4 regions of the Mesorhizobium sp. 113-3-3 genome follow, and region 4 is predicted to be linked to each of the others. Evidence: predicted binding sites of a transcription regulator. Region 4 holds the regulator's gene; each other region holds the start of a gene.
The links. Region 4 encodes LexA, which represses DNA repair genes until DNA is damaged. Its sites were predicted from a motif close to TGTTCNNNNTGTGTTCNG; they were not measured.
Positions count from the first base shown of each region.

Region 1: JG746_RS24930 (sel1 repeat family protein) is a predicted target of LexA. The motif match lies at 6,382-6,399, and genes of this name have one in related genera.
Region 2: JG746_RS26245 (PA0069 family radical SAM protein) is a predicted target of LexA. The motif match lies at 3,834-3,851, and genes of this name have one in related genera.
Region 3: recA (recombinase RecA) is a predicted target of LexA. The motif match lies at 2,998-3,015, and genes of this name have one in related genera.

Region 1 is NZ_AP023243.1:5,045,185-5,052,995, forward strand. It holds gene JG746_RS24905 (carboxyl transferase domain-containing protein) at 1-1,167, shown strand, start outside; gene JG746_RS24910 (O-acetyl-ADP-ribose deacetylase) at 1,169-1,699, shown strand; gene JG746_RS24915 (hypothetical protein) at 1,829-2,197, shown strand; gene JG746_RS24920 (acetyl/propionyl/methylcrotonyl-CoA carboxylase subunit alpha) at 2,373-4,355, shown strand; gene JG746_RS24925 (branched-chain amino acid ABC transporter substrate-binding protein) at 4,434-5,555, opposite strand; gene JG746_RS24930 (sel1 repeat family protein) at 5,993-6,259, opposite strand; gene JG746_RS24935 (DUF2147 domain-containing protein) at 6,698-7,039, shown strand; gene JG746_RS24940 (recombinase family protein) at 7,093-7,811, shown strand, end outside.
Region 2 is NZ_AP023243.1:5,333,082-5,340,892, forward strand. It holds gene JG746_RS26215 (membrane protein) at 1-93, shown strand, start outside; gene JG746_RS26220 (4-(cytidine 5'-diphospho)-2-C-methyl-D-erythritol kinase) at 120-1,007, shown strand; gene moaB (molybdenum cofactor biosynthesis protein B) at 1,009-1,563, shown strand; gene JG746_RS26230 (GFA family protein) at 1,679-2,140, shown strand; gene JG746_RS26235 (hypothetical protein) at 2,130-3,104, opposite strand; gene JG746_RS26240 (glycosyltransferase) at 3,248-3,775, opposite strand; gene JG746_RS26245 (PA0069 family radical SAM protein) at 3,926-5,080, shown strand; gene JG746_RS26250 (ribonuclease HII) at 5,234-5,929, shown strand; gene JG746_RS26255 (F0F1 ATP synthase subunit B) at 6,268-6,759, opposite strand; gene JG746_RS26260 (F0F1 ATP synthase subunit B) at 6,770-7,366, opposite strand; gene JG746_RS26265 (F0F1 ATP synthase subunit C) at 7,434-7,658, opposite strand; gene JG746_RS26270 (F0F1 ATP synthase subunit A) at 7,743-7,811, opposite strand, start outside.
Region 3 is NZ_AP023243.1:4,523,694-4,531,504, forward strand. It holds gene alaS (alanine--tRNA ligase) at 1-1,581, opposite strand, end outside; gene recA (recombinase RecA) at 1,843-2,940, opposite strand; gene JG746_RS22215 (carbohydrate kinase family protein) at 3,222-4,166, shown strand; gene JG746_RS22220 (pseudouridine-5'-phosphate glycosidase) at 4,241-5,158, shown strand; gene JG746_RS22225 (TfoX/Sxy family protein) at 5,160-5,483, opposite strand; gene JG746_RS22230 (GFA family protein) at 5,574-6,071, shown strand; gene sufA (Fe-S cluster assembly scaffold SufA) at 6,112-6,492, opposite strand; gene JG746_RS22240 (DMP19 family protein) at 6,586-7,083, opposite strand; gene JG746_RS22245 (SUF system Fe-S cluster assembly protein) at 7,087-7,479, opposite strand; gene JG746_RS22250 (cysteine desulfurase) at 7,485-7,811, opposite strand, start outside.
Region 4 is NZ_AP023243.1:4,103,805-4,111,615, forward strand. It holds gene gltX (glutamate--tRNA ligase) at 1-108, opposite strand, end outside; gene JG746_RS19940 (ComEC/Rec2 family competence protein) at 211-2,664, shown strand; gene lexA (transcriptional repressor LexA) at 2,658-3,395, opposite strand; gene JG746_RS19950 (pyridoxal-phosphate dependent enzyme) at 3,750-4,718, opposite strand; gene JG746_RS19955 (GntR family transcriptional regulator) at 4,715-5,488, opposite strand; gene JG746_RS19960 (ABC transporter substrate-binding protein) at 5,641-6,627, shown strand; gene JG746_RS19965 (ABC transporter ATP-binding protein) at 6,684-7,463, shown strand; gene JG746_RS19970 (ABC transporter permease) at 7,469-7,811, shown strand, end outside.

The sequences.
Region 1 (7,811 bases), 940 kb from region 4:
GCCAACCTGCCCAACCAGGACGAGGTGTTTCCCGACCGCGAGCATTTCGGCCGCATCTTCTACAATCAGGCCAACATGTCGGCCGCCGGCATCCCGCAGATCGCCTGCGTTATGGGGTCCTGCACCGCCGGCGGCGCCTATGTCCCGGCGATGTCGGACGAGACGATCATGGTGCGCAACCAGGCGACGATCTTTCTCGGCGGCCCACCGCTGGTAAAGGCGGCCACCGGTGAGGACGTCAGCGCCGAGGATCTGGGCGGCGCGGATGTGCATACGCGGCTTTCCGGCGTTGCCGATCATTATGCGATGGACGACGAGCATGCGCTCGCCATCTGCCGACGCATCGTCAAAAACCTGAATCGTAACAAGACTGTAAGCCTGAACTTACAGAGATCGATTCCGCCGCTTCATCCGGCGGATGAACTCTACGGCGTCGTGCCGACTGATCTGCGCCAGCCCTACGATGTGCGCGAGGTTATCGCGCGTCTTGTCGACGGCTCCGAATTCGACGAGTTCAAGCAGAACTACGGGACGACGCTGATCACCGGTTTTGCCCATCTCCACGGCATGCCGGTGGGCATCATCGCCAACAATGGCGTGCTGTTTTCCGAAAGCGCGCTGAAGGGCGCGCATTTCATCGAGCTGTGCTGCCAGCGCGGGATCCCGCTGGTCTTCCTGCAGAACATCACGGGCTTCATGGTCGGCCGGAAATATGAGGCCGGCGGCATCGCCAAGGACGGCGCCAAGCTGGTGATGGCGGTTGCCACCGCCAGGGTGCCGAAGGTGACCGTCATCATCGGCGGTTCGTTCGGCGCCGGCAATTACGGCATGTGCGGCCGCGCCTATTCCCCACGCTTCCTGTGGATGTGGCCGAACGCCCGCATCTCGGTGATGGGCGGCGAACAGGCGGCAACCGTGCTTGCCATGGTCAAGCGCGAGGGCATCGAGCGCAAAGGTGGCGAATGGAGCGCCGAGGAGGAGGCGAAATTCAAGAAGCCGATCCTGATGAAATACGAGCATGAGGGCCATCCGCTCTACTCGTCCGCCCGCCTCTGGGATGACGGCATCATCGATCCGGCGAAGACGCGCGAGGTGCTGGCGCTGAGCCTGTCCGCCGCGCTCAATGCCGAGATCGAGGAGACGCGCTTCGGCGTGTTCAGGATGTGAGATGAGCAGGGCGCTGGACAGGATCCGCATCCACACCGGCGACATTACGAAGCTGGATGTCGACGCCATCGTCAATGCCGCCAATTCGTCGCTGCTTGGCGGCGGCGGGGTCGATGGCGCCATCCATCGCGCCGCCGGCCGCGAGCTCGAGTTCGAATGCCGGATGCTGGACGGATGCAAGGTCGGCGACGCCAAGATCACCAAGGGTTACAAACTGCCGGCTCGGCACATCATCCACACGGTCGGGCCGGTCTGGCAAGGCGGCGGCAAGGGCGAAGCCGAATTGCTGGCGTCATGCTATCGCAGGTCGCTGGAACTCGCGGCCGCCCATGATTGCCGTTCGGTGGCGTTTCCCGCGATCTCGACCGGTGTTTACCGCTACCCGAAAGATGAGGCGGCCGAAATCGCTGTCAGCACGATCTGCATGATCGTCGAAGACAAAACCATACCCGAAACCGTCATCTTCTGCTGCTTCGACGAGCATATGGCGGAACTATACCGGCGAGCCGTTGCTGTGCTCCGGAAAGGTTGAATTGTATGGACCAATCGATTCATCAGCACAGGCGAACTCGGGCCCCCGACAAGGAACTGGCGGCGAGGACAAATATTCGCTACTGCTTGCCCCGCGCAATGCAATGGGGACAATGTGGACAGGGTGGAAATGAAACTGAAATATTTCCGGCGGACAGCTGCGTCGATACTTGCAGGATTACTAATATTAACGACAGCCGGCGCCAGCCAGGCGGGATCGCTCGCAGGAAGCAAGGGAGACGTGCGTTTTCCGCCGACCCTGGGCACGGGCGAATGCAACGTTGCCTACAAGGGCTACGTCGCGGCGAGCGGTCATTCGGCCTACGCCACAACCTTTTATTCGCGCGTCGTCGACCTCTACATCATCTGCGGGACGAAGCTCAACGCACCGTCCCAGAAGGCCGCGGAAGAGATCGCGCTGCGCAACTGCCAGGCCGGCTTGACGCGTTGGAAGCTCAAGACCGCGAGTGGCGGCTGCGCGATCTCGGCATCGAAATAGGCAAGTGCGCTTCGCTCGCAGAGCACTCCCTTGGTAAGGGAATGCTCTGCATCAAGTGCCGAACTGCAAGGCAGCATCCGGCGAAGGGAACGCCTGCCCGTATAGGTTTGCGGGACGGCGGGAGCGCGAAGGGACGCCTGGGGCGCTTTCATCAAGCCCGGGCTACGGAGGCTCCATGTTCAGCAAAATCCTGATCGCCAATCGGGGCGAGATCGCCTGCCGTGTCATCCGCACGGCCCGCAAGCTCGGCGTGCACACCGTCGCCGTCTATTCGGACGCCGACGCGAAAGCTCTGCATGTCGAGATGGCCGACGAGGCCGTTCATATCGGCCCCTCGCCCGTCGGTGAGAGCTACCTGCGCGGCGACAGGATTGTCGCGGCGGCGCTTTCGACGGGGGCGCAGGCCATCCATCCCGGTTACGGCTTCCTGTCGGAAAACCCTGATTTCGTCGACCAGGTGGTTGCGGCGGGGCTCACCTTCATCGGCCCGCCGGCGGCCTCGATCCGCGCCATGGGGCTGAAGGATGCCGCCAAGCGGCTCATGGAGAAAGCCGGTGTTCCCGTCGTTCCGGGCTATCATGGCGAGGCGCAGGAGATCGTGCTGCTTGCGTCCAAGGCACGCGAGATCGGCTATCCCGTCCTGATCAAGGCGCGGGCCGGCGGCGGCGGCAAGGGCATGCGGCGCGTCGAGCATCCCGATGATTTCTCCGAGGCGCTATCAGGCGCGCGGCGCGAGGCAAAGGCGGCTTTCGGCGACGACCGTGTGCTTGTCGAAAAATATGTCGACAAGCCGCGACATATCGAAGTGCAGGTGTTCGGCGACAATTTCGGCAATGCCGTTCATCTCTATGAGCGCGACTGCTCGGCGCAGCGCCGCCACCAGAAGGTGATCGAGGAGGCACCCGCCCCCGGCATGACGCCGGCGCTGCGCAAGGCGATGACGGAGGCGGCGGTGAAGGCCGCCAAGGCGATCAATTATTCCGGCGCCGGCACCATCGAGTTCATCGTCGATGCCTCGCAAGGGCTGAAGGCCGACCGCTTCTGGTTCATGGAAATGAACACCCGCCTGCAGGTCGAGCATCCCGTCACCGAGATGGTCACCGGCACCGACCTGGTCGAGTGGCAGTTGCGGGTCGCCAGCGGCGAAAGGCTGCCGAAGACGCAGGGCGAGATCACGCTTGCCGGCCATGCCTTCGAGGCGCGCATCTATGCCGAGGATGCGGCAAAGGGGTTCCTGCCCGCAACGGGCACGCTGCACCATCTGAGGTTCCCTGAAGCAGCCCCCGAAGATGCCACGATGCGCGTCGAGACCGGCGTGCGGGCCGGCGATGCCATCTCCCCCTATTACGATCCGATGATCGCCAAGCTGGTCATCCATGCAAAGGACAGGCAAGCGGCGCTGGAAGCGCTCGGTGTGGCGCTGTCGCAGACCGAAATTGCTGGTTCCACCGTCAACACCGGCTTTCTTGCCGCTCTTGCCGCCGATCCCGACTTTTGCGCCGGTGACGTCGACACCGGCCTGATCGGCCGGCATCAGGCGGCATTGACCGAGGTCGCGCCGCCGAGCGGCGAAATTATCTCGGCAGCCGCCCTTGCCGCCTCCGGTGCACAAGCTTTGCCACCATCGAACGACCCATGGTCGTCGCTGTCCGGCTACGCGCATTTCCACGGCGTGGCCCGGCGCACGCGGCTGAAGTTCGGCGAGACCGATATTCTGGCAAAGGTTTCAGCGCGGCCGGATGGGCGCTTCCAGGTGGCGCTCGATGCGCCCTATGACAGCGCCAATTCGCATGATTTCCGCGCCGCTCCCCGCCTCGCCCGCTGGCCTGGCCACATCACTGTGTTCGAAGGCGCCGTCGGCTACACATTCACGGTACCGGACCCGTTGGCACGCAGCGATGACGCGGCAGCCGCCTCCGGCAGCCTGCGCGCGCCGATGCCGGGTCTGGTGAAGCTGGTGCGCGTGGCCAAGGGCGACGCGGTGATCAAGGGCCAGCCGCTGCTGATCCTCGAGGCGATGAAGATGGAGCACACCATTGCCGCCCCGCATGACGGGGTGGTTGCCGAGATCGCCGTGGAAGGTGCGCAGGTTACCGACGGAACGGTGCTTGTGCGGTTCGTCGAGGAACAGAGCGCTCCGACCGCCGCCGCAGGCTGACAAACGGAGCGCATCGCGGACCGCAAAGCAAAATGGCCGGGGCGAACCCCGGCCATTTCTCTGGATCATCGCGTCAGGTTACTGCGCGATCGGCGCGTACTTGCCGTCATGCCACTGGTTGATGTCGTAGCTGGCATTCTTGAGGTCGCCCTTCTCGTCGAAGGTGACGTCGCCGACAACCGTGCTGATCGGCGTGCCGTTCTTCAACGCTTCGGCGACCTTGGCCGGATCGTCGCTGCCGGCGCGCTTGATGCCTTCGGCGAAGGCCTGGACCACGGCGTAGGAGAAAAGCGTGAAGCCTTCCGGCACGAAGCCGCCGGCCTTGATCTTCTCCACCGCAGCCTTGGCTTCCGGCTTTGCCTGCGGGTCCGACGGGAAGACGAACATGGTGCCTTCGCCAGCCGGGCCGGCAACCTGCCAGAATTCCGGCGAGGCGATGGAATCCGGCATGATCAGCTGGAACTTCAGGTTCTGCTCAGCCGACTGACGCAGGATCAGCCCGGCCTCAGGGTGGTAGCCGCCGAAATAGACGACGTCGGCCTTGAGATCCTTCAGCTTGGTGACGAGCGCCGAATAGTCCTTCTCGCCGGGATTGATGGCGTCATAGTAGACTTCCTTGAGGCCGCCCGTGTTCATGGTCGCCCTGACGGCATCAGCCACGCCCTGCCCGTAGGCGCTCTTGTCGTGCAAGATGACGACGTTCTTGCCGGCATACTTCTTGGCGATCCACGGACCGATGAAGGCGCCCTGTGCATCGTCACGCGTGTAGAGGCGCATGATGGTCGGCCAGCCGGCCTTGGCGGCCGCGTCGGTCAGCACCGGGTTCGAGGACGCCGGGCTCATCATCAGCGCGCCGGCTTCGGCATAGACGGCCGAGGCCGGAATGCTCGAGCCGGAGCAGGCATGGCCGTCAATGAACTTGACGCCGTTGGCGACGATGCGGTTGGCGACCGACACGGCCTGTTTGGGATCGCACTGGTCGTCCTCGATGTCGAGCTTGATCATCGAGCCGTTGACGCCGCCGGCGGCGTTGATGGCGTCGGCGGCGGCCTGTGCACCCTGCTTGAACTGGTCGCCGATGGTGGCGAGCTGTCCGGTCATCGGGCCGACCACCGAAACGGTGATGTCGTCGGCGAATGCGACCGGCGCACTCATCATCAGGCCGAAAATGGCCGCGCTCAAAATACTCATTTTTTTCATGGCAATAGAACTCCTCCACTCACGCGCGGCCGCCCCGGCCGCGCTTCTTCCAGAGAGGCGGGACAATTTCATCCTTCATTGGGCCTGTCTAGGCGCATTTGGCGCCGCTCGATTGGGCCTGTGAGCCCTCATCCACGCAAAAAAGCCACGCCAGCCTTGTTTCGGCCGGTCGTGGCTTTTTGCCTATCGGGCTGTTTCCCCAGCGCCCCCGCGCCGCGAACCCAACGTGGCCTTCCCTGTCTTCCCTGCCATGACCTTGTCCGAAAACCGGATTTCCAGGTTTCGGATCATGGTCCATCGTACGGGTTGGGCCGGTGCGGCCTGCCGCATTCTTGTCGTTGATGGCCTGTGGCCTGGCTGTCTGCGCAGCCTTATCCCTGTTTTGGCCCGACCGTCTTGGAGCGGTCTTGGCCGGAGCGTCCCCGTCTGCCGGAAATCTAGTGCATGGTCATCCATTCGCGGGCTTCGCGCAGCGCCTTGGCGATCTCGACCTTCGACATGGCGGCCGACAGTTCCGAGCGCAGTTCCGCGGCACGGGCCGAGCCCTTGATGGCGGCGATGTTGAACCATTTGTGGGCGGCAACGACGTCGGTCTCGCAATCGCGGCCGGTCGCATACATCATGCCCAGTTCGAAAAGGATGTCGGCCTGGGCAGTTGTCCCCATGGCGCCGAAACCTGCTTCAAGCATTTCAAAACGTGCCATTTTAGTCCCCTGTCTGGCTCCCGAGAGCTGCCTCCGTTCGTCTTGTCCGGGCCGCTCTTTCGATGCTTCCGAGAATGCCGATCAGGCTTGAATCCGTCGTTAAATGGCGTGCTTAATTTGAAGAAAACAAAGCTAAAACAAGAGGTAAACGCTGAAATTCGTTAAGGATACGAAGCCAGCAATTCAGCCGATTTTCGTCAAATTTGACGAAAATTCTCGGAGCCTCGATCAACACTCCGCTAACCACGGGAAACAAACAGGACACGCCGGTCGTTTTTCTTTCCTCGCCCACAGAGCCAATTCAGGCGGCTTCAAAATGCCGAAATCTTCCCTAGCGGCACCGCTTTTGTTTTGCCGGGAGCTGGATTAGCTTACGTTTGCGTAAGCGGCAGACCGGCGAGGCGGAGAATTCGGCCGGCTATCCAAAGGGAGCAAGACATGTTTCGAAAAGTGAGCCTGGCTCTTGCAGCCACATTGATCATGGTGGGGACGGCATGGGCCGATCCGATCGAAGGCAGCTGGAAGACGCAATCCGGCGAGACCGCAAGCATCGCCGGCAGCGGCTCGTTTTCCATAACGCTCAAGACAGGCAAGCATGCCGGCAAGACGATCGGCTCGCTCAAGCCGGCCGGCGACAACAAATATGCCGGCAGCATCACCGACCCGGCAAACGACAAGACCTATTCCGGCAAGGCGACGTTGTCGGGCACTTCGCTCAAGATGAGCGGCTGCGTGCTTGGCGGACTGATCTGCAAGAGCCAGACCTGGCATAGACTTTAATTCTGCAGAGTGCTATCGGGCGGTTTCCATACACGAACGGAGACCGCCCACCCATGCTACAGCCGCGAGACCTCAAGGGCCGCAACGCGATTTCCTATGCTCGCTGGTCATCCGGCAAGCAGGCCCAAGGCGACAGCCTTGCCCGACAGACCAAGAATGCCGAGACCTTCTGTTCTACGTTCGGCCTAATCCTTGACAGGCAATTGGTCGATGACGGTGTATCTGCCTTCAAAGGTGGCAACCTGGACCTGGAGGCGAGCCTTGGGACGTTCATTGCAGATGTGAAGGCGGGGGTTATCCCTAGTGATACCGTTCTCCTACTAGAGAACCTCGACCGCTTCTCGCGCATTCATCCTATGGATGCCCAGCCCGTCCTGTCCGAACTCCTCAAGACCGGCCTCACCTTGGTGACACTGCAAGACCAGAGGGTCCACACCTATACCGACTACCGCGCCAACTTCGCCAGCCTCATGATGTCTCTCATGTCCATGCAGGCTGCGTACGAGTACAGCGCCAAGCTGTCCCATCGGGTGGGCGAAGCATGGAGCCGCAAGGCCGAGAAGGCGCGGGCAGCTGTCGCAAGTGGCGGGACAAGGATCAAGGTTGCAAAGGTCCCCTTCTGGATTGACCGCGAAACGAACGAGCTCAATGGGCGAGCCGATGACGCGCGGCTGATCTTCGAGCTTGCGAAGGAAGGGCACGGGCAGCAGACCATCACACAGATGCTCAACACGCGCGGCATCCCCTCTCCCTCAGGGAAGACATGGGCTCA
Region 2 (7,811 bases), 1.2 Mb from region 4:
GTGCGGCGCACCGAAAAGCAGGCGGCCAATGGCGCGATGGGCACGCTGGTCAAGGATCCGAAGACCGGCGAATATCGGCTGGCCAAGGACTGAGCATCATCCCCCTTACGACTGACGCCGTGGACACCGAGATCGGTTCGCGCACCTGGCACGCGCATGCCAAGATCAATCTGGCGCTGCACGTCACCGGCAGGCGCCCTGACGGCTATCACCTCATCGACAGCCTGGCGGTGTTCACGCGCTTTGGCGACCGGGTCGAGGTCGCGCTCGCCGACAGCGACGATTTTGTCGTGTCCGGCCGCTACGCGGCGGCGGTTCCCCTCGACGCCGGCAATCTTGTGCTCAAGGCGCGCGATGCTTTGCGGCGGGAGGCCGGCCCTTCGCGGACCCCGCCTGTCTCGATAAAGTTGGAAAAGAACCTGCCGGTCGCCTCCGGCGTCGGCGGCGGGTCGAGCGACGCGGCGGCCGTGCTGCGCGGACTGGCGCGGACATGGGCCTTGGACATGGATGACGCCGAGCTGGCGCGGATCGGTCTCTCGCTTGGCGCCGACGTGCCGATGTGCCTGGCGGCAAAGCCTCTGGTGGCGCGCGGCATTGGTGACGAGCTGTCGATGGTGCCGGACTTTTCGGCGCTGGGACTGGTGCTGGTCAATCCTGGCACGCCGGTCTTGACGGCGGATGTCTTCGCGGCCCTGTCCAGCCGCGACAACGAGCCCCTGCCGCCGCTGCCGCGCAGCATCGATTTTCACAGCCTGCGCAACTGGCTGGAGGTCACCCGCAACGATCTCGAACCGGCCGCACTCGCGCTGCAGCCCGCCATAGGCCGGGCGCTTTCGTGGCTCGATAAGGCCGGGTCGGGGTTTTCACGCATGTCGGGATCGGGCGCGACCTGTTTCGGCCTGTTCGAGACCGGCAATGTCGCCAAGCGCGCGGCGGCCGAGATCCGCGGCCGCCAGCCCGGCTGGTTCGTCGCGGCGACGCGCAGCATGTCCTCGGAGGCTGAGTGAGATGGCTGGGATCAACGAGAGCCGTTCGTTCGTTCCGGTGCGCATCGCGGTGCTGACGGTTTCCGACACGCGCGGCCTTGCCGACGACAAATCCGGCCAGACGCTGGCCGACCGCATCACCGAGGCCGGCCACATCCTGGCCGCCCGCGATATCGTCACCGATGACCGTGACAAGATCCGCGACACGGTTCTGGCGTGGTCTCGGGACAAGAACATCGATGTCGTCATCACCACCGGCGGCACCGGCTTCACCGGGCGCGACGTGACGCCGGAGGCGCTAGAGCCGATTTTCGAAAAGCGCATGGACGGCTTTTCCGAAGTGTTCCACCGCATCTCCTATGACAAGATCGGCACCTCGACAATCCAGAGCCGGGCGACCGGCGGCGTCGTCAACGCCACCTTCGTCTTCGTGCTGCCGGGCTCGCCCGGCGCCTGCAAGGACGCCTGGGACGGCATCCTCAGGGCGCAGCTCGATTACCGCCACATGCCCTGCAACTTCGTTGAGATCATGCCGCGCCTGGACGAACATCTGCGGCGCGGGAAGTCGGCTCCGTAAAAGCCGAGGGCAAGCCCCGGTTTCACGCCGTGTTTGGCAGGTTGAACGGCGTCTGCGCCTTCGAAACGCCATTCCAAACCGGATGCCGGAGAAAGTACCTTCTCGTGGAAGGGCTATGGCCGACCACGACGGGGACGATGCGATGAACGAGCATGCCGGCGGATGCCATTGCGGCAACATACGCCTTCGATTTTCAACCAGACTCGATCCTTCGCAAATCGAAGTCCGCGCCTGCCAATGTTCGTTCTGCATCAAGCATGGCTCGCGCGCCGTCGCCGATCCCGACGGCAGGCTGACCGTCTCGGTCGGGGACGAAGCCCGATTGCACAGATACCGGTTCGGCCTGCGTACAGCCGACTATTTGATCTGCCGGGACTGTGGCGTCTACGTCGCGGCGGTCACCAACGATGACGGGGATCCAAGGGCGATCATCATCGTCAATGCCCTGGACGACCGGTTGCAGTTCAGCCGCGAACCGGTCGCCGGGGACTATGATGCCGAGAGCAGAGAAAGCCGCATTGCCCGGCGACAGGCGCGCTGGACGCCGGTGGAGATCCGGCCCGCCTTTACCGGATGACCGGCTCGCCATGGAAGCGTCGGCGAGAGGGGCGTGAGACGCCGAAGCCGACTTCCATCATGAGGCGCGGGGTGCGCGCCGGCACCGTGCCCATGTGGAAGCCGAACGGGTCCTCGACGAAGCCGAGGCCGGCTTCGCCGGTCAGCGTCACCGGGCTTTGCTCGCCATAGACGTCCAGCACCTCCTGGGCGGGATGGCCGACCAATAGCGTGAGCTGATGCTTGATGGCGCGGCGCTTGTGGCTGCCCCTGACATAGACATGCGGACCGGTGTCGGCGTCGACAGGCTTGAGGTAGAAGAAGAATTTCAACATGCGCCAGTCGTCGAGGTCGAAATGATACTTGCCGAGCGAGGCAAGGTTCTTGTCAGCGTCCGAGGCTTCGCCGGTCGGAAAGCTCCACCAGACGCGTGTCGTGATCAGTTTGGCCTGGCCGCCGAGATAGTGCGCGGCAATGTCGAGAAGCAGCGGATCGCGCTGTATGGCGAGTGCGGCCGGGCAGTCGAGGATGCGTTCGAAATAGTGTCCGCTGAGCAGCGAGCGGCCCAGGCGTTTCTCGGCCTGCGCATGTTCGCCCGGCATGAATTCGAGACGCCGGTCGAAATTGCCGAAGCAAGGTGTGCGCCACGCAAAATTCGCGATCTCTTCATGGATGTCCGATGGCAGGACCAGGCCTGAGAACAGGCCGTCGGAACGCAGTGCATCGACAACCGACGCCCGCTCGACACCGGAAAACATCGTGTCCCCGACATTGTCGGCGGGGCGGGCGCGTTTTGCGCCCAGCCAATGCATCCGGCGCCCAGCCATAGTGCGCGCCAGCATGAACATAGGCAACCAGGCGGGGTTTTCGCGCAAGTCCTTGAGGTAGGTCGGAATGCGCACGGCGATGCGCCGCAGCAGGCTGCCATTGCGCGCAATGGCCTCGAGACTGGCGGCACCGGATTTATCTGACGTTGAAAGGGTCATCGGGTCCTCGTCCATGAGGGTGACACCGATGCCGCATCGGTGCCCACCACTCGCATGACCCAACCCAATTCACCCGCTTCGAACGGAAGCTAATCTCACGTCAGATTTTGTGCAATGCACAATAAGCAGAGCAGATGCAAAAATCACTTCGGCGCGCGGTGCTGCTGCTTCGGCGGCGCCACCCAGATCTCGGCCTCGAGCTTCTTTGTCGCCAGGCCGCGCGCCAGCGCCTCGGCGCTGCCGGCGCTCTTTGACAGCGATGCGGCCTGGCGCTTGCTGATCACCAGCCCGTCGGCGAGCGCACGATTTCCCGAAAAGACCCGGGCCAGGAACGGCGTGCGGCTGCCGCGCGCGCGCGAAAACCGCGCCGCCATGGTTTGCCTAGCCGTGTGGGCGACGACCGCTTCGATCCAGCCTTCCACCAGCCGCGCGCCCGGCTCCAGCAGCAGCAGCCAGTCACCCTTGGCCTGCCTGATCCCGGCGGCAATGCCGCCGCTCGCCACATAGTGGCAGCCGGCATGCTCGGCGACATGATGCGTCTGGTCGGTGGAGCCGGCGTCGCACACGACGACCTCGCGCACCACGCCCTCCACCGCGCCACCAATCAGCGAGGCGAGCGTGCGGGCGAGAGCCTCCTCGTCATTGCGCGTTTCGATGAGAACACTGAGCATGTTTAGCCGAATAGCGGAAAGCCGCGCACAGCGCCAGTTTTTGCAGCGCAACATAAAAAGTTCTTGCTTTGTTCTCATTCGCCAAATAGGAATAATTTCATGAACAGAGCGATTCGACACAACATGGACAGTCCCTGGGAGCGGGCCAAGATGGAACCGATCGTGCGAGCCGACATTGCAGCTTTCGGAGCAGGACGAGCCGAAATGGCCAATGCGATGATCGAGCAGAGCGGCATGCGCATCCGTCCGGACCGCAACCGCGGCCGATCGGCGGGCATCAATCCGTCCGGCCGCTTCGAGCCGATCAGCCGGCATGTCTTCGACGATGGCTGGAGTTCGCTGGAGGAGCTGCCGCCGTTCAAGACCGAGGTGCAGGTGGAAAAGCCGCGCACCATCATCACCCGCAACGAATCGCCCGACATTTCCTTCGACCGGTCGATCAACCCGTACCGCGGCTGCGAACATGGCTGCGTCTATTGCTTCGCGCGACCGACACACGCATTCATGGGCCTGTCGCCGGGGCTGGATTTCGAATCCAAGCTGTTTGCCAAGCCGGATGCGGCGCGGTTGCTCTACAAGGAACTGTCGAAGGACGGCTACCAGCCGCGCACCATCGCCATCGGCACCAACACCGATCCCTACCAGCCGATCGAAAAACAGTACCGCATCATGCGCGAGATCCTCGAAGTGCTGGAAGCGCGCGGCCATCCGGTCGGCATCGTCACCAAATCGGCTCTGGTGACGCGCGACATCGACATCCTGTCTCGCATGGCCGAACGCGGACTGGCCAAGGTGGCGCTGTCGGTGACGACGATGGACCGCATGCTGGCCAGGACGATGGAGCCCCGCGCGTCGACGCCGACCAAGCGGCTGGAGGCGATCCGGCAGCTCTCGGATGCCGGCATTCCGGCTTCGGTCATGGTGGCGCCGATCATCCCCGGCCTCACCGACCAGGAGATGGAGCGGATCCTCGATTCGGCATACGCCGCCGGTGCGCGCGAGGCGGGCTACGTCGTGCTGCGCCTGCCGCTGGAGGTCAGTCCGATCTTCAAGGACTGGCTGCTGCGCCACTATCCCGACCGCTACCGCCACGTGATGTCGCTGATCCGGTCGATGCGCGACGGCAAGGACTACGATTCGGAATGGGGCAAGCGCATGAGGGGCGCCGGTCCCTACGCCTGGCAGATCGGCCGGCGCTTCGAGATCACCGCCAAACGACTCGGCCTCAATGCCGAACGGCGCACGCTGCGCACCGACCAGTTCGTCGCTGCCGGAAAAGACCAGGAGCAGCTGATGCTGCTCTGAAATTGCAATTCGCCGCGGCGGTTTGACCTGCCACGGCGCACAAAATCCCGTCCGGCCCGCCCCGGCCTGCAGACGGTGCCCTCCCGGTCCGGCGCCCCACCCGACCCGGAGGGACTTGCGGAGAATCGGAGCCGATGCGAACCTCGCCGCAACATGGCTCGCGCGCGTTCCGATTCTCCGCTTCTCTTCGAAATCGTCGAGAAACCCGATTTCTCCTTCGAGACGAAGGCGATGGCTGACGGCCTGTGGCCGGTGGCCGGGATGGACGAGGCCGGCCGCGGACCGCTGGCCGGACCTGTGGTCGCCGCGGCGGTCGTGCTCGACCCCGCCAACATCCCCGAAGGCCTAGATGATTCCAAACGGCTCAGCCACTTGCAGCGCGAAGCGTTGTTCCTGCGCATTCTCGGCTCGGCGCAGGCGGTTTCGATGGCCTCGATCAGCGCCGAAGGCATCGACGGCAGCAACATCCTGAAGGCGAGCCTCGAGGCAATGCGCCGCGCTCTGGTCGGGCTGTCGGTTCGGCCAAAGCTCGCGCTTGCCGACGGCCGCGACGTGCCGCCAGGGTTGCCATGCGACGGCCGCGCGCTGATCAAGGGCGACCAGCGCTCGCAGTCCATCGCCGCCGCCTCCATCGTCGCCAAGGTGATGCGCGACCGCATGATGTGCGGCTGCGGCAGCCACCACGACCGCTACGGCTTCGAAGTCCATATGGGCTACGCTACCGCACGCCACCGCACGGCGATCGAGACGCATGGCCCGGTCGCAAGACTGCACCGCGTGTCGTTCGCGCCATTCAGGCTGGGCGGTGCGGAAGTGGCTGAGGAAGAGAGCTTCGACGGCCTGGATTGAGATTGGCGAGCAATGACAGCTGCTCTCCCCCTTGTGGGATCCCAGTGAGGGAGATGTCCGGCACGCCAGAGGGGGGGGGCGCTGTCCCGCCGGCGTATCGATCGATGCCTCGACTTTCTGAACATGCCCAGCCAGAGGCAACCAAGGCCGGCATTCCTTCACGCCCCCTCTGCCCTGCCGGGCGTTCGTCGCTCGGAAAGCCAAGCAGTTGGCTTTCCGTCCGCTGCGCGGTCCGCTCCTCAACCCCCAACGGGGGGAAGTTGGCAGCTTCAGCGCACCGCCAACAAAAAAGCCGCCAGGTTGCCCGGGCGGCTTTTTGATTTCCAAATGTTGCGGGCTCAGTTCAGCTTGGCCTTCACATCAGCGAGCGAAGCCTTGAACAGGTCGGCTCCAGCCTTGACGTCGACCTTGGCGGCGAGCAGCGCGCGGGCGGCTTCGACGGCGATGTCGACGGCGCTGGCGCGCACCTCGGCGACCGCATCACGCTCGGCCTGACCGATCTTCTGCTCGGCAAGCGCGGTGCGCCTGGCGACGTAGTCCTCGGTCTTCTTGTGCGCTTCGGTGGCGAGCATTTCGGCTTCGCGCTTGGCGGCCGCGACGATGTCGGCAGCCTCCTGCTCGGCTTCCTTGCGCTTCTTCTTGTACTGGCCAAGCAACTGCTGGGCCTCGTCACGCAGCTTGCGTGCCTCGTCGAGCTCGCTGCTGATCCTGGCGGCGCGGGCGTCGAGCGCCTTGGCGATCAGGCCGGGCACCTTGATGTAGATGGCGACGCCCAGGAAGATGATCAGGGCAATCGTGGCCCAGAGCGTTGCGAGAGATGTAGCGTCCATGATGCGCTCCTCACCGGGCCACGGATTTGACCGCGGCCGCGATCTCGGCCTTGCTGGCCTTGCCGCCGACCAGGGCCTCGACGATCGCCGAAGCGGTGTCCTCGGCAATGCTGCCGACTTCCTTCATGGCGTTGGCCTTGATGGAAGAAATGCGCGCCTCGGCCTCGCCAAGCTTCTCGTCGAGAGCGGATTCGATCTTCTTGCGTGCGGTCTCGGCTTCCGCCTTGGCCGCTTCGGCGGCCTGCTGGCCGATCGAGTTGGCGTTCTTCTTGGCTTCGGCCAGTTCCTGCTCGTAAGCAGCAACGGCGGCGTCGGCCTCGCCCTTCAACTTCGACGCCTGATCGAGATCCTGGCTGATGCGATCGTTGCGAACATCGATGATGCCACCGACGCGCGGCACCACGACCCGCTTCAGGAAGAGGTAGAACAGCCCGAAAGTGATCGCCAGCCACAGAAGCTGCGACGGGAAGGTCGCAGGATCGAACGGCGGAAATGCGCCATGCGCCTCAGGCACGCCGGTGGCGGAGTGCGTGTCGCCTCCGGTCGCGGCATGGCTGGTATCGGCTGCTGGCGCGGACTCTTGCGCGAAGGCAGATGTCACGAACATGGACTATCCCCAGATATCAGGCCCGCCGCTCGCGCGGCCGGCCTGTCCAATCTTCCCAAAGCCTGGCTCAGCCGAACAGGGCCAGCAGCGCGATGAGAAGCGAGAAGATGCCCAGAGCTTCGGTCACGGCGAAGCCGAAGATCAGGCGGCCGAACTGGCCATCAGCAGCCGACGGGTTGCGCAGCGCGCCCGAGAGGTAGCTGCCGAAGATGTTGCCCAGGCCAATGCCCGCGCCACCCATGCCCAGGCAAGCGATGCCGGCGCCGATGTACTTTGCTGCTTCTGCGTCCATTTGTTCAACTCCTTTGGATCTGAAATTCCGTTGGTATTCCATCCGGCGCCAATGTTGGAAACCTTGGGCCGAAAACTCTTAGACCTAGTGCCCGGGATGCAGGGCGTCGTTGAGATACATGCAGGTCAACACCGCGAAGACGTAGGCCTGCAG
Region 3 (7,811 bases), 420 kb from region 4:
GGCCTTCTTCTGCGTGTCCGAGATCTCGATTGAGAATCCTTCGCCTGAGATGATGCCGGTGTCGCCCATCTGGCCGCCGGACTCGCCATAGAACGGCGTCTGGTTGACGACCACCGCAACGGCGTCGCCCTTGCCGGCGCTGTCGACGGTCTTGCCATCCTTGACCAGCGCCTGGATCAGGCCTTCCGCCTGTTCGGTCTCGTAGCCGAGGAACTCGGTGGCGCCGGTCTGTTCGCGCACGGAGAACCACACAGTCTCGGTCGCGGCCTCGCCGGACCCGGTCCAGTGCTTGCGCGCCTCGGCCTTCTGCTGCTCCATCGCATTGGTGAAGCCGGCAAGATCGACCGAGATGCTGCGCTGGCGCAGGGCGTCCTGCGTCAAGTCGAGCGGGAAGCCGTAGGTGTCGTAGAGCTTGAACGCAGTTTCGCCATCCAGCATGTCGCCGGCGTGCAGCGTTTCCGTCGCCTCGGAGAGCAGGCCGAGGCCGCGCACCAGCGTCTTGCGGAAGCGCGTTTCCTCGAGCTTCAGCGTCTCCGTGATCAGCTGCTCGCCGCGCGGCAGTTCGGGATAGGCCTGGCCCATCTCGCGCACCAGCGCCGGCACCAGCTTCCACATCAGCGGTTCGTTCGCGCCGAGCAGCTGCGCGTGGCGCATGGCGCGGCGCATGATGCGGCGCAGCACGTAGCCGCGGCCTTCGTTCGACGGCAGCACGCCGTCCGCGACCAGGAAGGAGGACGAGCGCAAATGATCGGCGATGACGCGGTAGGACGCCACCGTTTCCGCATCCGGAGCGCGGCCGAGCGCGGAGGACGCCGCATCGATCAAATGACGGAAAAGGTCGGTCTCGAAGACGCTCTCCACGCCCTGCAGGATCGAGGCCATGCGCTCCAGACCCATGCCGGTGTCGATGGACGGACGCGGCAGGTCGATGCGCTCCTCCTTCGTCACCTGTTCATACTGCATGAACACCAGGTTCCAGAATTCGAGGAAGCGGTCGCCATCCTCTTCCGGGCTGCCGGGAGGTCCGCCCCAGATGTGCTCGCCGCGATCGATGAAGATTTCCGAGCACGGCCCGCAAGGGCCGGTATCGCCCATCGCCCAGAAATTGTCCGAGGTCGCGATGCGGATGATGCGATCGTCCGAGAAACCCGCGATCTTCTTCCAGAAGCCGGCCGCCTCATCGTCGGTGTGGTAGACGGTGACCAGCAGCTTGTCCTTCTTCAGCCCGAACTCCTTGGTGATCAGGTTCCAGGCAAGCTCGATGGCGCGCTCCTTGAAATAGTCGCCGAAGGAGAAATTGCCGAGCATCTCGAAGAAGGTCAGGTGGCGCGCGGTGTAGCCGACATTGTCGAGGTCGTTGTGCTTGCCACCGGCGCGAACGCTCTTCTGGGCGGTGGTGGCGCGCGAATAGGACCGCTTCTCCAGGCCGGTGAAGACGTTCTTGAACTGCACCATGCCGGCATTGGTGAACATCAATGTCGGATCGTTGCGCGGCACGAGCGGGCTCGAGGCCACGACCTCGTGGCCCTCCTTGCGGAAATAGTCGAGAAAGGTCGACCGGATCTCGTTCACGCCACTCATGACTGCTGCCTTTTCGCGAAAACCGCCGGCGCGGCCGGCGGAAACTGGTCTCTGCTTTGCAGAAATAGATTTGGCCTTTTAGCGGGCACGCCCGAGCCTGTCCAGAAACACGGAACTGGGCCAATCCAGGGAGTCCATTGGTCCGCCAAAACGAAAACCGCCGGCGCGAAGGCCGGCGGTTTTGAACGCGGTACTAAAGAACTCGATTACTTAAGCATCAGATCATAGGCCGGCTTTATGGCCGAACTCTGTCCGGTTGCCCTACATCGCGCCGGCTTCGTCCTCAAAACCGTCGTCGCCGCCTTCAGAGCCGCCATTCTCGAGGAACTTTTCGGCGATCAGCCCGGCATTCTGCCTGAGCGCCAATTCGATCTCGCGTGCGGTATCGGGATTGTCGCGCAGGAAAAGTTTTGCATTTTCGCGGCCCTGGCCGAGGCGCTGCGAATTGTAGGAGAACCAGGCGCCCGACTTCTCGACCACGCCAGCCTTGACGCCGAGATCGACCAGTTCGCCGGTCTTGGACACGCCCTCGCCATACATGATGTCGAACTCGACCACCTTGAAGGGCGGCGCCAGCTTGTTCTTGACCACCTTGACACGGGTCTGGTTGCCGACGACCTCGTCGCGATCCTTGACCGAGCCGATGCGGCGGATGTCGAGGCGCACCGATGCGTAGAATTTCAGCGCGTTGCCGCCGGTCGTGGTCTCGGGCGACCCGAACATGACGCCGATCTTCATGCGGATTTGGTTGATGAAGATGACCATGGTGTTGGAGCGCGAGATCGAGGCGGTCAGCTTGCGCAGCGCCTGGCTCATCAGGCGGGCCTGCAGGCCGGGCAGCGAATCGCCCATCTCGCCTTCGATTTCAGCGCGCGGCGTCAGTGCCGCGACCGAATCGACCACCAGCACGTCGATGGCGCCGGAGCGCACCAGCGTGTCGCAGATTTCCAGCGCCTGTTCGCCGGTGTCGGGCTGCGAGATCAGCAGGTTCTCGAGATCGACGCCAAGCTTGCGGGCATAGACCGGATCGAGCGCATGCTCGGCGTCGACGAAGGCACAGATGCCGCCCTTCTTCTGGGCTTCGGCCACCGTGTGCAGCGCCAGCGTCGTCTTGCCCGAGCTTTCCGGCCCGTAGATTTCGATGATGCGGCCGCGTGGCAGGCCACCGACGCCGAGCGCGATGTCGAGGCCGAGCGAGCCGGTCGGCACCGTTTCGATCTCGACGACCTGCTCGTTCGCGCCGAGCCGCATGATCGAGCCCTTGCCGAAAGCCCGCTCGATTTGCGACAGCGCCGCATCCAGAGCCTTTGATTTGTCCACTGCCTTATCCTCTACAAGCCGCAAAGAATTCTGAGCCATGATACATCACCCCTTGGTCGTCAATGAAGGCCGGACAATCCGTAATCCCTGCCATTTTGTACCTTTTTTGTTCTCGTTTGGCAAGAGGGATCAAATATTTGAAAAACAAATGATATCCGGATTTGTTCTTTTTTCGTACCAAGAGACCTAACAGGACCGCACCCCGCATTGGGCCAGACTGTTCGATTGTATAGACCCGCCGAATCGCCATCTTGCTGGCGAAGGTCCACAACGCAGTCTAGCGCTTGTGCAGTTGCAATAACAAAGGGCATATCGCCGGCATGGTGAAATCCGTAGAGATACTGGCCGTAGGCGGCGCCCACATCGACCGACGTGGCCAGGTGTCCGGCGCCTACGTGCCGGCCGCGTCCAATCCCGGCACGATGCGCGAGGATGTCGGCGGCGGCGTGTTCAACGCGCTGCGCAGCACGGTGCGGCGCGGCGTCTCCGCTTCGCTGCTTTCGATGCGGGGCGGGGATGCGGCGGGCGATACCGTTTCCCGCGCTATCGCCGAGGCTGGCATCGCCGACCTGTCGGCGGTCTTCCTAGACCGCACGACGCCGAGCTATACGGCGCTGATCGACAGCGAGGGTGAGTTGATCGTCGGGTTCGCCGACATGGCGCTCTATGATCTGGCGTTCCCCAAGCAGATGAGGCGCTCCAAGGTCCGCGAGGCGGTCGCTGCCGCCGACGCCATCCTGTGCGACGCAAATCTGCCGTCGGCGGCACTGGAGCGGCTGGTTTCGCTTGCCGCCGGCAAGCCGGTCTATGCCATCGCTACTTCGCCGGCCAAGGTGGTGCGGCTGATACCGGTGCTCGGCGCGCTGGCGCTGGTCTTCATGAACCGGCGCGAGGCCGTCGTGCTGGCCGGCGTCAACGCCAATGCCGGCGAACGCGATGTCGTCGACGGCCTGCGATGCAGCGGCCTTGCCAACGGCGTGGTCACGGCAGGCGGCGCGCCGGTGCTGGGTTTCGATGAAACGGGCGCGTTTTCGATCCTGCCCCCTGCTCCGAGAAAAATCGCCGACGTCACCGGCGCCGGCGATGCGCTGGCGGGCGCGACGATCGCGGCCTTGCTGCGCGGCCTGCCGCTACGCCAGGCCCTGCGCGAAGGTGTTGCGGCGGCGACGCTGGCCATCGAAAGCGCCAACGCCATTCCCGATTTCACCGCGGCGAGCTTCGCGGAAGCACTGGCTCTTGTGCCCGATGCCAGGGAAGTGGCATGAGACCGGCAAATTCATAAGTCCGGAGTGCAGCCAAGCGTCGACATGGACGTGGGCGCTCCAGGTTGGAGATCCAGATGACCCCAGATACAGCCCGCCCGTTCATCGATATCCACGCGCCGGTGGCGCAAGCCCTGGCCGCCGGGCGTCCTGTCGTGGCGCTGGAAAGCACCATCATCACCCATGGCATGCCCTACCCCGACAATGGCGCCATGGCAGCCAATGTCGAGAAGATCATCAGCGACGGCGGCGCGGTGCCGGCGACGATCGCCGTGGTCGGCGGTCGCATCAAGATCGGCCTGTCCGACGGCGAGCGCGAATCGCTGGCCATGACGGGTGACGCCATGAAGCTGTCGCGCGCCGATCTCGGCTTCGCCGTCGCGCAAGGACGCACCGGCGGCACGACCGTCGCCGCCACGATGATCGCGGCCCATATGGTCGGCATAAAGGTGTTCGCGACCGGCGGCATCGGCGGCGTGCACAAGGGGGCCGAGAAGAGCTTTGACATCTCCGCCGACCTCGATGAACTGGCGCGCACGCCGGTTATCGTCGTCTCGGCCGGCGCCAAGGCGATCCTCGACATCGAAAAGACGCTTGAAGTGCTGGAGACGCGCGGCGTGCCTGTGGTTGGCCATGGCTGCGAGACCATGCCCGCCTTCTGGTCGCGGCAGTCGCCATTCCGCGCGCCGCTGACCCTCTATAAGCCTGAAGAGATCGCGCATTTCTTCCGGACGCGGCAGGCACTGGGCTTGGGTGGCGGCATGTTGATCGCCAACCCGGTGCCGGAAGACCACGAAATCCCGGCCGAGGAGATGGCGGGCTATATCGAAGCGGCGCAAAAGGCCGCCGAGGCGCTCAACGTGACCGGCAAGGCGGTGACGCCGTTCCTGTTGGGAAAAATCCTGGAACTGACCGGCGGCCGCAGCCTGAAGACCAACATCGCGCTGGTCGAAAACAATGCGCGGCTGGCGGCCGAGATCGCCAAGGCCCTGTAGTTCACTTCCCTGCGCGCCGGCCCGCCTCATAGGCGCGGCGTGCCCACACCGTCATCTCGTCGGGATCGTCAAAGGCGCTGTCGGGAATACTCCAGTAGGGCATGGCGACCAGCTTGCCGTGGCGCTTGCCGGTATAGGTCCATTGCTGGCAGCCCGCGGCTTCGAAATCCGGCGCGCTTTGCTCGTCGGCCTTCAGCAGCAACTCGCCGCGCAGCACGATGGCGACGATGACGCCGTCGAAATAGATTCCCTTGCCGCCGAACAGCCTGCGGATGCTGACCGGGCCGAGGCCGGCGAAGAGTTCGGCGATGCGTTCATTGTCCATGCCGCGATCATGTCACCGGCATTTGACATTGTCATCGCGCAACCAAAACCATGCTGACAGGTTGAGGCCATTCCACCGGAGTTTTTTGCAATGCCGCTTCTACTCAAGGGGTCCTGTCGCTGCAACGCCGTCCGTTTCGAGGTGGAAAGCCACACACCCGTGCCGTTCATGCTGTGCTACTGCTCGATCTGCCGCAAGCAGCAGGGTGGCGGTGGTTTCGCCATCAATCTCGGCGCCGACTACGAGACGCTGAACATCAGGGGCAAAAGGAGCCTTGGCGTCTATCGGGCCGAGATCGAGGACGACGAGCATCCCCATTGCGAGGTCTCGACCGGCGAGCGCAATTTCTGCAAGAAATGCGGGTCGGCGCTCTGGCTCTACGACCCGACATGGCCGGAGCTCGTGCACCCCTTCGCCTCGGCGATCGACAGCGACCTGCCGAAGGCTCCTGAAAAGGTGCATCTGATGCTCAAATACAAGGCGAACTGGGTCGAGCCTGAGATCGGCAATGGCGACAAGACGTTCGACGTCTACCCCGAAGAATCGATCGCGGACTGGCACAAGCGGACTGGGATGTGGGTGGACTGAGATTTTCTTCTCCCCGTTCTACGGGGAGAGGGACGAGGTATCAGGCCGAGGCGCGTGCTTCAGCCAGCGCCTTGAGGTCGGCCGGCTTCAGTTCGACCGATTCGCCGCAGCCGCAGGCCGAGCTCTGGTTCGGGTTGTGGAAGGTGAAGCCGGTGCGCAGCGTGGTCTGCTCGAAATCCATCTCGGTGCCGAACAGGAACAGCGCGGCTTCCGGCGCGACATAAACGTGGGCGCCGTCGCGCTCGATGTGGTCGTCCTTGGTATTGGGCTCGGTCACCAGGTCGACCGTGTATTCCATGCCGGCGCAGCCGCCTTTCTTGATGCCGAGGCGGATGCCATGCGCATTGTCGCGGGTAGCCACGATCTCGCGCACCCGGTCGGCGGCCTTTTCGGTCATCGTGATGACGGCAAAGCGTCCCATTCTTGTTCTCCGCGTTCACACAGGTTCAAGGCCTGTGGAATGAGTCTTCACCTAAAATGGTGAAGAATGTTGGCCGGCGCAACCCCGGTCCGTTCAGTGTGCCTTCAACAGCAATTGGCTGGCTTGCCGTTGCAGTACCTCGTGCATTCCTATCGGATGGCTGTCTTCAGCTGCATAAAATCGATCAGTCGCCTCGTCGAATGCCGTCTCCGGCAATTCATCCATCTTGTCCATTCTGGCAAGGCGATCTTGAGGAAAGTCTGCGCCAAAAACCATCAATGCACGTCTAGCAGCCTCGGCATGATCTGGCAGGCCAAGTGCCTGCATCGCGGATATGGCCCGATCCACCGTAATTCCAAAGGAGTTGTGGAAATATTGGTGGAAGCTTCCATTTAGGACATCGCCGAGTAGCAGGTCCGCACAAAGGACATCGACGACATCGGCTGGCAACTCTTGCAGGATCGAATGAAACTCGTTTGGCGCGCTGCAGGCATCCAGAAACCGAACACCACCCCAGCGCTGCATAAGTTTCATAGTTGCGGGCGGCAAGAACTCGGGAACGTCTATTTCCCACTCCTCCACCAGCAGCACCCCTCAATACCAGCCAACCGCCACCTGCGCCTCTTCCGACATGCGGTCGGGCGACCAGGGCGGATCGAAGGTCATGTTGACCTCGACGCCGGACACGCCTTCGACGGCGCCGACGGCGTTTTCGACCCAGCCGGGCATTTCGCCGGCCACCGGGCAGCCCGGCGCGGTCAGCGTCATGTCGATCTTGACCGAACGGTCGTCCTCGATGTCGATCTTGTAGACGAGGCCGAGCTCGTAGATGTCGGCCGGGATTTCCGGGTCGTAGACCGTCTTCAGCGCCGAAACGATGTCGTCGGTCAGCCGCGCCAGTTCGTCGGCGGGAATGGCTGAGGCGGAAACGACGGCGTTCGTGCCGGTTTCCGGAGTGGTCTCGGCAGCGATGCTCGCATCATCCATGGTCGTCACCCAAAAAACTTGCGCGCTTTTTCAAGCGCCTCGGCCAAAGCGTCGACTTCGGCCCTGGTATTATACATGCCGAACGATGCCCTGCATGTGGAGGTTACGCCAAAGCGTTTCAACAGCGGCTGGGCACAATGGGTGCCGGCCCGTACGGCCACGCCCTGCCTGTCTATCACCATCGACACGTCATGGGCATGAATGCCTTGCAGTTCGAAGGAGATGATCGCGCCCTTGCCAGGCGCATCGCCGAAGATGCGCAGCGAGTTGATGGCGCGCAGCCGCTCATGCGCGTAGGTCTTGAGGTCTTCCTCATGCGCCGCGATGCGCTC
Region 4 (7,811 bases):
GCCTGTGTGTTTGGCATAGAGCCAGTTGAACAACGCCGTGCGCGCGCCGCCGATGTGCAGATAGCCGGTGGGCGAGGGGGCAAAACGGGTGACGACCTTGTCGGACATGAAACTCTCGGAAACCATCTGAAGCGGGGTGCGGCTGCGCGGGCTTTCGCGCGCCCGGCGTTCATGTAGCATAGGGCGTCAGGGGTGCAAGGGGCAGACCCGATGGCTGGACGAGGCCGGGGCTCGGAACAGGGCGAGGACGCCAACGTTGGCGTCAGCGAACGGTCCCTGTTTGCGATCCCTCCGCCAGCCTCATTGCCGCCATCGCCCCTTGTGCCCACGCCGGGCAGTCAGCCGTCGCAGGCGGATATCCAGGCGCCACTTCCGGCACCTGCCTCGGGCCGGATTGTGCGTGTGCGCCGGCAACTCGGGCGGGTTTCCTTGCCTCGCCTGCGCCATAGCGTGGCGATGGCGGCGGAGCTGGAGCTGGACCGAGGCATCGCCTTCCTGCTGGTGCCGGTCTGTCTGGCCGCTGGCGCGATCGGCTACTATTCGCTCGCAGTGGAGCCTGATTTTGCAAGACCTGTCGCCGTGGTCTTGCTGATGGCGATCTGTGCGCTGGTTTCGCGCTCCTGGCCGAAAACTCATCTGGGCTTCATGGCGGCATTGCTGTGCGCGCTTGGCCTGCTTGCCGCCAAGGCCGAGACATGGCGGGCGGGCACGCAGATGCTGGGTTCGGAAATCTCGACGCAGGTGACCGGACGCGTGGTCTCGATCGACCGCATGGAGACCGGCCGCATCCGGCTGACCATCGACATGACGTCGACCGCCCGGCCGACACTGCGCTACGCGCCGGCAAGGGTCCGGCTTTCGGCGCGCAATATCCCGGCCGAAATGACCGCGGGCTCCTTGGTCACGGGCTACGCCAAACTGCTGCCGCCGACCGGTCCGGTGCGGCCGGACAGCTACGATTTCTCCTTCGACAGCTATTTCGCCGGCATTGGCGGCAGCGGCTTCTTTCTCGGCAATCCAAAGCTGGTTTCCGCCGACGACGAGATGCCGCTCTCGGCCCGGCTTTTCTCAGGGATCGAAAATGCTCGCGAAGCCATTGCCGACCACATCAGGGCCACGGTCGGCGGTGCCGAAGGCGAGATAGCGGCGGCGCTCATCGTTGGTGTCCGCGCGGGCATTCCCGATGAAATCAACGAGGCGATGCGGCGCACCGGCATCTATCACATCATCTCGATCTCCGGACTGCATATGGCGCTGGTTGCCGGCACCATCATGGGTCTGCTGCGCGGCGCCTTCGCGCTGTTTCCGGATTTTTCCGCGCGTCGGCCGGTGAAGAAATACGCCGCCGCCGCGGCCCTTTTCTCGATCGCGGCCTATCTCGTCATTTCCGGCGTCGTCGTTGCCGCCGAGCGCAGCTTTATCATGCTGGCGGTAATGCTCATTGCTGTCCTGTTCGATCGCGCGGCGCTGACTATGCGCAATCTGGCGATCTCGGCGATCGCCGTCATTCTGGTGTCGCCGCACGAAGTCGTCGGCCCGAGCTTCCAGATGTCGTTCGCCGCGACCGCGGCGCTGGTTGGTGCCTATGCCGGCTGGGCGGATCACCATGCGGGAAAGACAAGACCGCCACCGCCAAAGCGATCCCTTCCGGGCTTTCTCACACGAAAATTCCTGCTGGCGACGGGCGGGCTGGCCATGACCTCCATCATTGCCGGCTGCGCCACGGCGCTGTTTGCCATCTGGCATTTCCAGCGCGTGTCGCCGCTCAGCCTGTTCGCCAACCTGGCCGTCATGCCGATCGTGTCGCTGATTGTCATGCCTTTCGCTGTTCTCAGTTCTCTTGCGATGCCCTTTGGCGCCGATGGCCCCTTTCTCTACGTGATGGGCAAGGGCCTGACGGCGATGATCGCCATATCGGCTTGGATATCGGAACGCTCGCCGATCGATGCCGTCGGGCTGATTTCCCAGCACTCCGTGCTGCTGGTGACCATCGCACTGGTCATCGCGACAATGGCGACGACCTGGCTGCGGCTCGCGGCCGTGCCATTCGCGCTTGCCGGCCTGCTGACGGTGTCGGATACGCGCACGCCGGATGTGCTGATCTCGGAAGATGCGCGGCTGGTTGCGCTGCCAATCGGCGGCGGCGAACTCGCTGTCAGCCGGGCTCGTCCGAACGAATTCACCGTCGACAACTGGAAACGCGCGCTGACATCCGAAACCATCGTCGTGCCGGAAATGTTCAGCAAGGCGGACGGGCAATTCGACATTGCCGATGCGGTCAACCTGCCGCCGGGAGCGCCATTCTATTGCACTGACGGTGTCTGTCTTGCCCGGCATCCGTCCGGCGCGATCATTGCGCATGTCGAAGACCGCAAGGACACCTGGAAGGCCTGCGGTTTTGCCGATCTGATCGTCGTCAATGACGCGACGGGCTATGATGCCTGCCACAATCCGCTGGTTCTTGTCGTCACCAAACGGCAACTGGCCCGCAAGGGCAGTGCCGCCGTCTTCTTCGACCGCCAATCGGCGACCGGTCCGCCAATTGTCAGCTTCGCGGTGGACGGCCCGTACCGGCCCTGGCACGAGCAGCGAAAATTTTCACGCGAGGCGAGGGGGCTGCCGCCCTATCAAAAACCCGAAAAGCCGTCCGCTCCTGCTCAGTAACGCCGGATCAGCCCGACCAGCTTGCCTTGCACCTTGACCCTGTCCGGTCCGAAGATACGCGTCTCGTAGGCTGGGTTGGCGGCTTCAAGGGCGATCGAGGCGCCCTTGCGGCGGAACCGCTTCAAGGTTGCTTCCTCCTCGTCGACCAGCGCCACGACGATCTCGCCCGGGCTTGCCGTGTTGGCATTGCGGATAATGACCGTGTCGCCATCGAAGATGCCGGCCTCGATCATCGAGTCGCCCTTGACTTCCAGCGCATAGTGCTCGCCGCCCATGATCATGTCCGGCGGCACCGAGATCGAATGCGTCTGGTGCTGGATGGCATCGATCGGCACACCGGCGGCGATGCGGCCCATCACCGGGATCGAAACGGCGGATACCGCGTCGTCGTCATTGCCGGCCGCCGGCAAGCGCGACGGCGCCGGCTTGATCTGGCGGCCGAGGCCGCCCTGACCGAGACTACCCTGGATGACGCTCGGCGAGAATTTCTTTGCCGCGTTGAGACCCGGCGCGATCGAATCCGGCAGCCGCAGCACCTCCAGCGCCCGCGCCCGGTTGGGCAGCCGGCGAATGAAGCCGCGTTCCTCCAGTGCCGTGATCAGGCGATGGATGCCTGACTTGGAGGCGAGATCGAGCGCTTCCTTCATCTCGTCGAAGGAAGGCGGAATGCCACTTTCCTTGAGCCGTTCATGAATGAACATCAGCAGTTCATGTTGCTTGCGTGTCAGCATGGCGGCCCCCAAGGCATTGAACGAAGGGTGTGAACCAGAATCGAAAAACAAACCCAGAACAAACACTATCTGTTCCAGTTGTGTTCCGCAACTGTTTAAAGTTTAATGAATTTGTTAAGGCCTCAGAAATTATCTGGCCCCCGGCAGCAGGGGGCAAGCGACCACGGCGCCATCGGCACATGCATTGAAATTATTTTGGTTAATGGCCTGTGGCCTACCCCAGGGTGCGCTTTGGCATCAGGCGTTTGAGAGGCGTCCGCGGGGCGAATTTGAACGGTGTATCGATCCATTTCCAGCGGAACGAAACGAAACCAAAACGCCAACCATCGCTGGCTATCCGGGAATAGAACGCATTCAGGCTTCCGGCACCGCGCCGGCCAATACCTGCGCATAGGCGCCGGCATCGATATTGCCGCCGGAGATAACGCAGACAACATTGCCCGTTGCGTGCTCGCTGCGCAGAGCGGCGGCGAGCGAGGCGGCACCGGCACCTTCGGCCACGATCTTTGCCTTCGAGAACAACAGGCGCATCGCTTCCGTGACCTGCTCGAGACTGACGGCAATGGCGCCGTCGATCAGCTGATTTGCCAATGGCCAAAGGCCGGGCACCAACGATGGGCCGCCGATGCTCTTGATGAAGGAGGGACGCGTCTTAATCTCGACAATGCGTCCGGCCGCCAACGCCGCCGTGACCGGAGCCGCGTTTTCGTCCTCGACCGCAAACACCTTGGCCTGGCCTCGCATCGCCTTGACCGCACTGGCGACGCCTGACGTCATGCTTCCCCCGCCATAGGGTGTCAGGACGCAATCGACATCGGGCAGATCTTCGACAATCTCCAGGCCAATGGTTCCGTTGCCGGCAAGCACCGCCTGATCGGTGACCGGGTTCACGAGAAGCTCGGCGCCATCGGGCCGTTCGGTTCCGACTATGTAGCGCCACCATGTCTCGTGCGAGACGAAACGCACGTCGCCACCAAGGCGGCGGACCCCGTCGATCTTGGTCCGGGGTGCGTCGGCATACATGTAGGCGGCCATCGGAACGCCAAGCGCTCTTGCCGCCCAGGCCATTCCATAGGCCATGTTGCCGGAACTGATGGTCGACACGCCGTGCCTGAGTTCATCGGCGTCGCGGCAAAGCAAGGCGTTGAGCGCCGGCCTGATCTTGAAGGCGCCGATGGGCGACAATGTCTCGAGCTTGAGAAATATAAGCTGATCGGGCCGGCCGAGATCAGTGCGCAGCAGCGGCGTGCGCGGCAGCCAGGCGCGCAGCCGGTCACGGGCCGCGACGATCTCGTCAAGTGTCGGACGCCGCGGCAGCGTCATCCGGAAACCGCTTTCAGACTGCCAGCGCGTGCGGCGTAGGTGTTGGCGCCGTTGTCTTCGCTGTGGACATAGACATGAAGCGTGTAGCCGATATGCGCCGTCATCAGCGCCTTTGCCCGCTCGACGTCGCGATCGAGCGCCGCTTCCATGATCGCGGTGTGATGCTCGATCGCGATCGCCTCGCGCAAGGCGTCCATTGCCTCGCCATAGCCATCCTTGAGGCCGGCCGCCGCCCGCAATGTCGGCGCCAGGCCGAGAAACCGATGATGCCGCCGCAACTGATCGGCGATCGTCGAGCGGAAGCGCAAAAGCCAGTTGGATGTCGCCGCGCTGAGCAGCGCCGCGTGGAAGGCCTCGTGGCTCTCGTCCCATTTGTCGACGGCCGCATCGGAAGGGTCGTCGACCGCGGTCTTGCAACGGGAGAGCCGGTAGTGGGCGGTGACGACCGCGTCCTCCCATTCCCTGCCGCCATTCGCGATCGATTCCAGGAACAGCGGCATTTCGACAACCATCCGCGCGCGCGCCAGGTCCTCGAGCTCGGTGCGCGACACGGGGGCGACGGTAAAGCCGCGATTGCTGATGGCGGTGACCAGGCGCTCGGCTTCTAGGCGGGACAGGGCTTCCCGCAGAGGCGTCCAGCCGACGCCGTATGTGCCGCGCAGCGCGCTCAGCTTGAGGGGCGCCCCCGGCATGAGACGGGTGGTGAGGATATCGCGCCGCAGCAACTGATAGGCCGCCTCGGTCTTCGTGGAACTGTTCTGATCCTGCATCGCCGTCCGTCCATCACCAGGCTTGCAAAAATTATATATCATGGGGAGGCATGGCAAGAATTATATATAATGTTTGACACATGGCGAGGTACTGACCATGATCGCCGCAGTTGCCGCCTGTGAGCGGCGCTGATCAAATCTGGGAGGAAATGATGTTGAAGTCGAAGTCCGCTTGGCTGTCGGGATTGGCCCTGGCAGGCGCATTGATGGTCAGCGCCGGCAGCGCCGCGGCTGATCAGATACGCATCGGCATCGCCAATTTCGGCGAGCATCCGCAGCTCAACGCCGCCATAGCCGGCTTCAAGAAGGCATTGACGGACTACGGTTTTGCCGAGGGCAAGGACGTCGTATATACCGAAAGCCACACCAATTTCGATGCATCGCTGGTGCCGCAAATGATCGCCAAGCTGCAGGCCGAGCAGCCCAAGCTGATCTACACCATCACTACGCCCGTCTCGCAGATCGCCAAGAAGGCGCTCGCTGGTTCCGGCATTCCAATCGTTTTCGCCGCGGTCACCGATCCGGTGGCGGCCAAGTTGGTGCCGTCATGGGACGCCGGCGACGACGGCATGACCGGCGCCAGCGATCTGCAGGATGTCGCCGCGGTGATGGCCTTCACCAAGAAGCTGCTGCCGAACGCCAAGCGCTTGGGCGTGCCTTACAATCCAGGCGAGGCCAATGACGTTGCCCTGATCGAAAAGATCAAGGCAGCGGCGCCCGCCGCCGGCTTCGAAGTCGTGGAAGTCGGCGTCGACAACGTCAATGACATCCAGCAGCGCATCGCTTCGCTCGCCGGCAAGGTCGACGTGATCTACGGCCCGGCTTCGAACCTGATCCAGCCAGCGATCGCTGCCGTCTCCGCGGCTGCCCGCCAGGCCGGTATCCCGGTCGTCAACTCCGACGACAGCGCGGTCCGCAACGGCACCGTGCCGGCAAGCTTCGCGGTCAACTACACGCAGGTCGGCATCAACGCCGGCAACATCGCCGCCGAGATCCTCAAGGGCAAGGATCCCAAGACGATCGCGCCGTCGCGCCCGGCCTACAAGGATCATATGGCAACGATTTCCCGCAAGGCGATGGCCGCGTTCGGCATCGAGATACCGGCTTCGATGGCCGATTGCGGCTGCATCGTCGACTGATATCGGGCTAAGGGGTGACGGCGTTGGCGCCGTCACCCTTCAGCCAGGGAGGAACGATGCTCGATATCCGCTCCGCGCGCAAAGTATTCTACAAGGGCCAGGCCGACGAGAAGGTCGCGCTGGACGGCCTCAGCCTGTCATTGGCCACCGGCGAGTTCGGCATCGTCATCGGCTCCAACGGCGCCGGCAAGAGCAGCATGCTCAACGCCATTTCCGGAGCTCTCGTCCTGGATTCCGGCAAGATCCTGATCAACGGCGCCGACGTGACAGCCATGCCGGTGTACAAGCGCGCCACAAGACTGGCGCGTGTCTTCCAGGACCCGATGCGCGGCACCGCCGCCAGCATGACCGTGGCGGAGAACATGCTGCTGGCCGATCTGCGCAGCCAGAAACGCACGCTGCGGCAAGGGCTGTACGCCACGCGGCTCGCGTCCTACAAGGAGCGCCTGGCGATATTGGGCCTCGGCCTTGAAAATCGTCTCGACACCCGCGTCGACCTGCTCTCGGGCGGGCAGCGGCAGTCGCTGTCGCTGATCATGGCGGTTGGCGGATCGCCTGACCTGCTGCTGCTCGACGAGCATACCGCGGCGCTCGATCCGCGCACGGCCGAGATCGTCATGCAGGCGACGGTGCGTGCCGTCAACGCGCTGAAGCTGACCACGCTGATGGTGACCCACAACATGCAGCACGCCGTCGACTATGGCAGCCGGGTGATCATGCTCGACGCGGGCCGGGTCCTGCTGGAGGTCACCGGCGAGGAGAAGGCAAGGGTCACGGTCATCGACCTGATCGGGCATTTTTCGGTCAAGACCGACCGCATGTTGCTGGCGAGCTGATCACCATGGGCTTTGTTCAGGAGGTTCTCACCAGCTTCGTCGCGATCATGCCGGTCACCCTGGCGCAGAGCCTGATCCTGGCCTTTGTCGTGCTCGGCATCATGATCCCGTTCCGCATGCTGAATTTCCCCGATCTGACCAGCGAAGGCGCCTTTCCGCTGGGCGGCTGCGTCTGCGGCGTGCTGCTGGCTGCCGGTGTATCGCCGCTGACCTGCATCGTCGTCGCATTCGCGGCGGGCTTCGCGGCGGGCTGCTGCACCGCCTTCATCCATCTGCGCTTCCGCATCCACACGCTGCTGGCCGGCATCCTGATGATGACGATGCTCTACAGCATCAACCTGCGCATCA